DNA from 2 places in the Paenibacillus sp. MER TA 81-3 genome. Region 2 is predicted to be linked to the other one. Evidence: a T-box and tRNA genes for the amino acid it is inferred to sense, from the RefSeq annotation. Region 2 holds a T-box; the other holds one or more tRNA genes.
What was found. The T-box of region 2 lies ahead of argS (arginine--tRNA ligase). A T-box ahead of a tRNA ligase gene usually reads a tRNA of that ligase, here a tRNA-Arg.
Positions count from the first base shown of each region.

Region 1 (4,934 bases), on a different contig from region 2:
AGCATTTGTTGTCGCTGGTACAGGCAGAAGCCGAACCACTGGATAGTTTCTGGGATAAATTGAAGGCGGTCATCGACGCGTCCTTTGACATGACGTCCAAGTACAAGGAGGTCATTCTCTTGTGCTACTCCGGTCTCGCGCTCCATCATTCCTTTCCGAAGTGGGAAGCCATCTACCAGCCTTATTATGACTGGTTTGCGGAGCAGCTTGCGGCAGCGCGGCATCATGGGGAGGTGTCTCTGCAGTCCGATAGCAAGTCCGTCGTGCGCATGATCATTAATATGATCGAGCAGACGGCGGAAACCTACTTTTTCGTAGATATTCAACAAGGTCGTGTGGACCCGCAGCCGTTGAAGGATGAACTGTTCTCCTTTATACAGCGCTCTTTGAAATAACTAACGGCTGTCATGTTTAATGCGTGTTCAAAAGGGCCACTTTTCAGCACCGAGAAGATTACAAGAACTCGAAGAAGGAGGAGCGCAATGTAGGCGAGACTACATGAGCACCGGACTTCGAGAGTGAATGCAAGATTCGATGTCGAATCACATCTTGGGATGCATCGTGATCTAAAGGGGGCTTTTGAACAACTTCGTTCACACTAATCATCCGGATTGACACAAATACAGGAGGTAATATACGTGGCTTGGCTACTCGTGCTTGGTTCTGCGATACTGGAAATCATTTGGGCGTCCGGTCTGAAGTATGCGACCCACACTTGGGAATGGATCATCGTCATCACCTTGATTACCGTGAGCTATTTAATGCTCATCCAATCGTACAAGAAACTTAACGTCGCAATCGCCTATACAGTGTTTGTCGGCATCGGAACGATAGGCACTTATGTAACAGGGATTTACTTAGGTGAAGATTTCAACGCCCTGCAAATTATGTTCTTACTCATTCTGCTCGGGGGCATCGTCGGCATGAAGATGGCTACTCCCAATGAAGAGAAGAATGGAAAGGAAGGCGCATAATGGCTTGGTTATATTTGATACTGTCGGGATTTGAAGAAATTATTGCGGTCATTGCCATGAAATATGTAGATGGATTCAAGAAAAAAACTCCATTAGTCATCATCACTCTCGGACTGGCCGCTTCCATCTGGCTGCTCACGCACGCCATGTCCGTTATCCCGTCCGGAGTGGCTTACGCAGTATGGGCCGGCGTCGGCGCGGTCGGCATTACGCTGGTCAGCTTGTTCTGGTTCAAGGAGAAATACAGCCGGACGCAATTCGTTTATTTAGGACTCATAGTCGTCGGCATTATCGGTCTTCGCCTCACGACATAATTACTAGTCACACCGGTCGAACGGGTATAGAGGTTGGTTTTAACGCCATAAGGAATGTTTGCTTTCACTTTATCGCTTCACGAAGCTCAAACATTCCTTAATGGTCAAAAGGGAGCTTTTTGAACAACCTCTACTTGCAATTCACACATAGTTGTTTTATAATAATTCTTGCACCTTTTATACAAATGCGCCCGTGGTCCAATGGATATGACGTAGGCCTCCGGAGCCTGAGATCAAGGTTCGATTCCTTGCGGGCGCGCCAATAGTATCTTGTTGGTGCCTTAATATGAAGCACTCGTACGTATATAGGCTACATAAAGTCGAAAGCATCTTGATCCTCTCCTTACGCATAGGGGGACGGAGAAGGGTGTTTTTTTCATTTTATACCGCTCTGCCGGGACACTCACTGCAACAGCATATCTCCTTCACGCCTTACGCATACGCGCCCATCATCGCTGCCATGCAACACAAGCCCTCCGAGTATTTCAGCTCCTTTATTGTACTGGTCGCATGTAGACACCTATTTTTCATTATTATCACGAAAAGTAGACCTCGAAGCTGTAGATGTAGTTTTACAGTTCATAGGCTTAAGCATGACTTATTGCAAAGCGTAAGCTCCGCCCCTTTTCGTATTTTTACTACAACTATATAGGTAGCTGCAAGGTAGGCCGGTGTCGAAGTTAGCCCATTGGAAAATGTACAATAGAATATAAGGTTTCGGTCGCTCAACGGCCTGTAGACTGGATTATGTCCAGTGAATCGGGCTATTTTCCTTAACTGATGTAGAAAAAGTGCCAAAGCACTGTATAAAATCCAATAGAACCTGCCGTAAAAGGCATACACGCCGGTTCTATTGCACAAAATCCAATAAAGTGAGGCAAGTAGAGAGGACTATGCCGGCTTCTTCACCAACTCTTCTTCCTTTCTCCTCTATCCCCTTTCCAGCACAAACTGCCAACGCTCTGATTGCACCGGACACCGCACGGTCATGCTCAGACGATAGAGCGTGTCGCCCCAAGCGACGCGCAGCTTCTCGTCTTCCAATGCAATCGTCTCCACCCGGATATCCCACATCGTCTCGTCATACGACATGTGCGCCTTCACTCCGCCCGCTTCATCATGCAGCGCAATGACGCTGCGATGAACGTGCGGTTCATAAGCACACATCCAGTTCAGCACCACGTTCCGGCATGGCTCCGCGAGCTGCACCGCCTCTTCCAGAATGATGCGGGACGGGGTGTCCGCCTCCCGCTGCAACGTATACGTGCGTGTCCATTGACGTATGCCGGAATCGGCCGGATAGGCCGGAGCAATGTCCACAGTAAGCCGGGACACCACGCCGTCTGCCTCATGACGAACTTTACGCGTTCGATATTGACCACCATCCGCTTGCTCTATTCCGTTCACTGCCGGAACATTATGATAGCCGGACTGCATCGTCCAGATCGAATAGCGCTCCGGGCTGAACGTCTTCGCTGTATACGTGCCGACCCCTGCATCGATCCATAGCGGGCTGCCGTCGGCATACACGATGAAGCTGCCGATATCGTTATGGTTATGGCTTTCTCCGTTATGACCGCCCTTGGCAGCAAGGAACCAGCCCTGATCGCCGCCCCGCTCCCGTGCGACCATCACTTCTACGCCAGCCATCCATATATCAAGCCAGATCCAGTTCCGATTCAAGCTCATCCGCTTCCGGCATCGAGAAGAGCTCAGACAGCATACGCTGCAAACTAGGAATCTCCTCTCCTTCCCAGTGACGGTATTCATGCTGCTGCCGATATGCGTGCAGCCCGAATGCCTGCAGCTGCGCATCCCCGATCACATGTCCGAATTGGGCGATTAATCCGGCGGGTACAGAAAGCTTGGCAGCCGAATCTGCAAAATTCACATACGCCTCGCCTCCGATGTGCATATGAAGGATGTATTTTGCCATGTTCCGAATTTTAGTGTCATCGAACACCGATACTGCTCCGTCCGTGGCGCTATGCAACAATTGCAAAGCATCATACAACGATGCAGCAGCACGCCCCCAATAAGCTGGCCCTTCATCGCATCCCCCGTCCTCTTCATAGGAAGCGATAAAGCGGTCCAAGCTGCGAAGCGCCTTGTGAACCAAGGAGACGCGGCGCCGCTCGTCCTCCTCGATAAGCAGCAGAACAGCCAAACAGTTGGATTTGCACCAAGGATTCCAATTGTTTACGAGCATATCAGGCTGGAAGGACATCCACCAGTAATTATCCTCCCGCTCGTACGAGTCCAGAATGCGCACATGAAGCTCCCGGCGCACACGCCTCCCTAGCTGCGGACAATGCGCATCCAACGCTTCTCGGAGCAAATAGTACGACCAAGCTACCAACGCAGCCGTCTCTCCCGCACCCAAATCGATGACCGGGTCATCGATATCAGGAAGCGAATAGACCTCTTTGCGGCTAATATCGCTTAAATGGGCCGGCCAGCACCAAGTGCTCTCCTCGCATACCGCCCAGATGGCGTTCACGATATCGTCGAGAAAGCGTCCATTGTATTCCATGCTCTCGGCCAAGACGAGGCGGACCAACGCCTTACGGCGCGCAAAGTAGGCCTCCTGGTATCGTGTGCGGTTGCCTGTCCGCACATAATCCATATACAACGAGGCCGGCAGCACGGGCCACTCCGCATGAAGATAAGTCTCCCCTTGCGCTATCCAGAACGCCCGTATATCATCCGCAAGCCGCAGCCAGCTCTCCCGGCGTACAGCCTTGGGAAACGGCTCATATGCATAGGATGGAATCAGCTTCTCTTGCAACAGGTCCAGACTATACCGTTCTATAAGCATATACAATCCTCCCATTTTTCTCTTTCTGAATTGCTTTGGAATTTAACGCAAGCGCTTACATTTATGCTATACTAGAGCATGTTTCACCCCAACATCTTAAGATCATGTTAGGAGGGGCCGTACGTTGCTTGCTGCCATGACCAAAAAAGTCTCCCATCTGCTGCGTCCTGTCTATCACAAGCAAAAGATGCTTATTTCCATGCTGCTGCTGGCGACCATCCCCGTGCTTGTGTTGGGGCTGACCATTTCTAACGTCCTGACTTCTACAATACGGGAACAAGCCACTCTATATAATACGACTTTGCTCCAGCATGCCCAGAGCAAGATGAACGATCAGATCAAAAAAATTGATGAACTCCTGCTTCAATATACGTATTCCGATAAACGTGCCTATCCCGGCATTCTAGCTCAATTCGCGATGAAAGAACTGTCCGCGCGCCATCCTGAAGTGGTGCGTCAGCTTCAGAACGTGCTCGTTAACATCCGCAGCGGTATGGAGCATGTCATCGAGCTCGATTTTTATTCCTTCCAGTCTGCACGCATTCTGACCTCGGATAATCACTTGCTGAGCGAGGAAGAGTTCCGCGACCCGCTCGCGCTGGATATGGCCAGACACATCTCACTGCAAGGCGTGTGGATCGATACGCGCACTAGCATTCCAGCCAACAAGCGCATTGACCGGAACGTACTGACATTAATCCGGCCCGTAGCCGAAGATTCTACCGAGAAGAAGTCGATTACAGGTGCTATTATTGCCTACCTCGATGCCGACACGCTCGGCAATCAGATGTCAGCGAAGAATAGCTATTCCACACTCTCCCTCTTCGT
Region 1 covers NZ_JAMAWB010000007.1:253,725-258,658, forward strand. The annotation lists gene M3650_RS12315 (TetR/AcrR family transcriptional regulator) at 1-395, shown strand, start outside; gene M3650_RS12320 (DMT family transporter) at 639-974, shown strand; gene M3650_RS12325 (DMT family transporter) at 974-1,288, shown strand; tRNA gene M3650_RS12330 (tRNA-Arg) at 1,476-1,550, shown strand; gene M3650_RS12335 (heparinase II/III domain-containing protein) at 2,219-2,971, opposite strand; gene M3650_RS12340 (hypothetical protein) at 2,946-4,106, opposite strand; gene M3650_RS12345 (helix-turn-helix domain-containing protein) at 4,231-4,934, shown strand, end outside.
Region 1: it has a tRNA-Arg gene. The T-box ahead of argS (arginine--tRNA ligase) is inferred to sense a tRNA for this amino acid. The anticodon was not compared.

Region 2 (4,934 bases):
GCGCTTGGAAATGAGAAGTTCGAAGATTATTTGAAGGCACTATATTTAGCGGGATATATTCAATTTGAAGACGACTCACTGATTGAGAGAGCCTATCAGCGTTATCGAGACGGGTACACACTAAAATGGTATGGATTAACTGACGGAGAATCAACATTTTAATGAAATAATTATCAAAATAAACTTTAAGTGACTGGGTTTCTCGTCGAGCGCAGTCATTTTCTTGCCTATTGGATAATGCACAAGGTCATTCCACGTTGTTTACAAGAGTGAGTTAGAGGTTTAATATTAATCGGCAAATAATTAAGTGCTTAATTATGTATGAAGGGATTGATTTTCCATCATAAAATATGACCCGTTCAAAGAATCCATCATACCCGTTAAATGGTTTCTAACTTCTTATAAGACAAATGTGTCGCTGGTTCGCCAGCTTGAAGAACAATTGGCCCCGCTTGGTCTTACGTTAGGACGGTTATGTCTGTTGTATGCTCTGCAGCAGCACGGGAGTCCGGCGCTGCCCTCCGAGTTGGGGGATGATTTGGCCGTCACGCGCGCCAATATTAGCGGATTGCTGAGAGGGTTGGAACGGGATGGAATGGTCCTCCGCGCGCTTGATCAAGCAGATCGAAGACGCGTACTGGTCTATTTTACTCCGGCGGGGGAGGACATCTTGAATCAGGCATGGCCCATTTATGAGACAACGGTAAGCGCTATGCTGCAGCCTTTGACTACAGATGAACAGATGACATTGCTTCGTTTGCTGCACAAGCTGAATGCTTCCCAATCGGCAGTGAATGACGATTAAACCTTTGGTCGCAGTTGACCAAAGGTTGCTATAAGCTAAATAGTTAAGTGGTTAATTATAAATCAATTAACTAATAAAAATGAACAAGAAACGAGGTCAAAAGAATGCCGACAGGCGGCAAGCCGAGTCACTATGGCGATATGATTTTATTTACGATGCCGCATTCGAGGGTGAGCTTCCAACTGTCCTACAAAATATTCGAGCGGCCAGACTCGGCACGCAATGCGGAGGACGCTTGCTATCCCGACTTGCTTGTACCCGATAACGTAGATGATCGGGTGACCGGGACAGATACGCAGATGGAATTCGTAAAAACGTTGATTCGGGAACCGATTTGAAACGGACGGTTGATTTTTGCAGGCGACTAAGGATATAATGTGAAAAAATCAAATGTACAATGACGATGAACGGGAGAGTACTTAGCACAAAGCCGTGAAGCAGCGAGCCGGGATGGTGGAAGCCGGCACGGTGTGCGGAGGAAGCGGACCCGGGAGTTGATTTCTTGAACTTGTTCTGACGCCAGAATGGAAGTAGGGAAATCCGGCACAGCCGTTACAATCAGGAAGTGGATTTCGAATCGTTGCGTGTTGCATGCAGATAATGATCGATTTGAATTCAATTAGAGTGGTACCACGGACAGGTTCAGCCTCCGTCTCTTGCAGACGGGGGCTTTTTGTATTTTCAAGCACATTGGAGGGGTATGAATGTTGAAAGTAATTGCGGCAAAGGCGTTAGCGCCGATGCTGAACATGTTGCAGGAAGACATCATCGAATCGTTGGAGGAGCCGCCCAAAGCGGACATGGGCGATCTCGCCTTCCCATGCTTCCCTTTAGCGAAGGCGTGGAAGCGTGCCCCGCAGCAAATTGCCGCGGACGTTGTCAACCAGGTGAATGAGCAGCATGCTGGAGAAGGCATGCGTGCAGAGGCGGCGGGAGGCTATGTAAATGTGTTTTTCGATCCGGCTGTGCTGTCAGGCGCCTTGCTCCATGACATGCTTCAACCCACGTATGGGCAGCCCGCTCTCGGAAATGGGAAGCGGATCGTTATTGATATGTCATCGCCGAATATCGCGAAGCCGTTCGGGATCGGTCATTTGCGCTCGACGATGATAGGCAATGCGCTGATGAACTTGTACCGCACTGCTGGTTACGAGGTAATGAACGTCAACCACCTGGGGGATTGGGGAACTCAGTTCGGCAAGCTGATAGCCGCTTATAAGCATTGGGGAAATGATGATTTGCTCCAGCAAAAGCCGATTGAGGAAAGCTTGAAGCTGTACGTGCAGTTCCATGAAGAAGCAGAGCGTCATCCGGAACTGGAGGATGAAGCGAGAGAGTGGTTCCGCAAGCTGGAGGACGGTGATGAAGAGACCGTGCGCCTGTGGACGTATTTCGTGGACGTCAGCATGAAGGAATTCGAGCGCGTCTATGAAAGACTTGGCGTTGGATTCGATTACGTATTGGGCGAAAGCTTCTACAACGATAAGATGGATGCAGTCGTGAAGCAGCTGCAGGAAAAAGGCCTGTTGGAGGAAAGCGATGGCGCGATGGTCGTGCGCTTGGATGAGGAAGGGATGCCGCCGTGTCTCATTCTGAAATCGAACGGCACGACCATTTATCCGACTCGTGATCTGGCTACGGCCATTTACCGCAAGGAAGTGATGAAGGCAGATAAGCTCCTGTATGTCGTCGGCGCGGAGCAGCGGCTGCATTTCCAGCAGGTGTTCACCGTGCTGGGCAAGATGGGGTATGAGTGGGCGCGTGACTGCAAGCATGTGGCGTTCGGCCTAATGACGGTGGACGGCAAGAAAATGTCGACTCGCAGAGGGAAGGTTGTCTTCCTGAATGAAGTGCTGGATGAAGCGAAGGGGAAAGCACTAGCAATTGTTGAAGAGAAAAATCCGACGTTACATGATAAGGAACAGATTGCGGAAGCGATTGGGGTAGGTTCAATCGTCTTCGGCGACTTGAAGAACAGCCGCACGTTATCCGTTGATTTCAGTCTCGACGAAGCATTGCGCTTCGAGGGAGAAACCGGGCCATACGTGCAATACACCTATGCAAGAACGGTGCGCCTATTGGAGAAAGGCTTGGAAACGATGGGGGAACCCGGCTTGGAGAAATACGCAGCAGATCAAGCGAAGGCTGCCGCAAATCCGTATTTGGCTGGGAAGGAAGCTTGGGCCAGTATGAAGTCGTTGAGTCAATACGAGCAGATCATCGCATCTGCTATCGCATCCAACGAGCCGTCTATCCTCGCCAGATATTTGCTCGATGTCGCCAAGCACTTCAACCGCTTCTATAATCATGAATCGATTCTCGTAGAGAACGAAGCGGAGAAGTCGGCCAAGCTGCTGCTCGTCGCGGCTGTATCGCGCATCTTGCAGCACGGCCTGCACTTGCTAGGCATGAAGACGCCGAAGCGGGTATAGCGAGCAGCCCGAACGGGCGGTTGCGCAGCATTGCCGGCAACCGCCCGAACAGCTTCTACATTTATACCCGGTTCGTATACGAAGCCGTCGTGTATTGCGGCTGCGCGTATGCGACATTGGCCGATGTCTGAATCGAATGCTCCAGCTCGCGACACACCTGCGATACCTGCTGCATTTGCTGCATTGCTACTTGATGTCCTTGCAGCGCGGTCTGGATAATCTGCGATGCTTGGCGTTCGCGCTGAGCCAACTCTTCGAGGCGCGATACGTTTTGCTGCTCTTGCTGCAGCAGTTGCTGATACATTTGAGATGCCCGCTGTGTCTGCTGCATCAATTGCTGAATAACTTGTTCGCACTGATTGAGCTGCGAGGACATTTGTTGGTTGTACATGCTGAAACCACCTTTTCTTGTATGTTCATATTCCCTGCCTTATTGTGGTACAACAATCTTCTTTTTATGCGCAGGAAGAAAAGATGTTTTTAATCGGATTCATGCTTGGCCAACTTGACGGAGAAGGCCGTTCCCTTGCCGTGTTCACTCTGCACATCGATGCGGCCTTGATGCAGCTCGACGAGCTTGGAGACGATAGCGAGCCCAAGTCCGGTTCCGCCGTAATCGCGCGAACGGGATTTCTCCACTCGATACATCCGCTCGAATAGATAGGGGAGCTCTTCTTCCGGGATGCCGATGCCCGTATCTTGGACGCATACTTCATACTGCTGCTGCAACGGGACAATGCTTACCCGAATGGAGCCTGCTTGCGTGTAGCGGATGGCATTGTCGAGCAGGTTGATCCATATTTGCTCCAGCCTCATTCCGTCTCCCCACACGAATGCTTGCCGCAGTTCGGTATGGAATTCCAATTCAAGCCCTTTCTGTGCGGCAGCGCGTTCGACCTTGGCCACGGCGCTTTCAACAAGCGGGATAAGATCGATCGCTTCCGGAATCAGCTCGATGCGCCCTTCTTCCATCTTGGATAATTCGAACAGATCATTGATTAATCGATTCAGCCGCACTGCTTCCGACGAGATGATCTGCAAGTAAGCGTTCTTCTCTTCCTCCGATTCATACAGCTCCTCTGAAATGACCTTCGCATAGCCTTCCAAGTAGGTTATGGGCGTTTTCAGTTCATGTGAAATATTGGCGAAAAATTCATTGCGTGATTCGCGCAGCCGCTGCAGATCCCGAGCTAGGTCGTTAATGGCATGGGCGAGTGAGCCGATCTCGTCTTGGGACGTGACCGGGACTCTCGTTCCCAATTGTCCGACCGCAATCTGTCGAGTCGCCTGCACCATATGCAGCAGCGGCTTAGACATGCGGCGGGACAAGACGAGCGAGAAGCCCAGCGCAATCAGGACGCCGATGACACCTGAGATGGCGATCATGTGCCGTACCTGCCCGACAAAGCTGCGCACGCTGTCCAATGACGATGTAATGATGACGCCGCCCATAAATTGTCCGTCATTTATGAAGGCTCGTCCCGATACGATGCATGGCTCTTGATCCGGCGATTCGAATTCTTTATCGATAAGCTGTCCTGCTTTGAGCCGCTTCCATTCCTCAGGGGTCAGAAGCTCGCTTATGTTCTGGGAATGGCGATTCGAGCTGCCCGTGGCGTTGCCATCCCGATCGAAAATATGGATGCCGACCTTCGAAAATTCCGCCATCGTCGAGACCGCGTCCGAGGTCAAGCCGT
Region 2 covers NZ_JAMAWB010000001.1:434,996-439,929, forward strand. The annotation lists gene M3650_RS01955 (pyruvate kinase) at 1-162, shown strand, start outside; gene M3650_RS01960 (MarR family winged helix-turn-helix transcriptional regulator) at 413-805, shown strand; gene M3650_RS01965 (hypothetical protein) at 910-1,143, shown strand; T-box leader at 1,200-1,465, shown strand; gene argS (arginine--tRNA ligase) at 1,510-3,237, shown strand; gene M3650_RS01975 (hypothetical protein) at 3,299-3,628, opposite strand; gene M3650_RS01980 (sensor histidine kinase) at 3,718-4,934, opposite strand, start outside.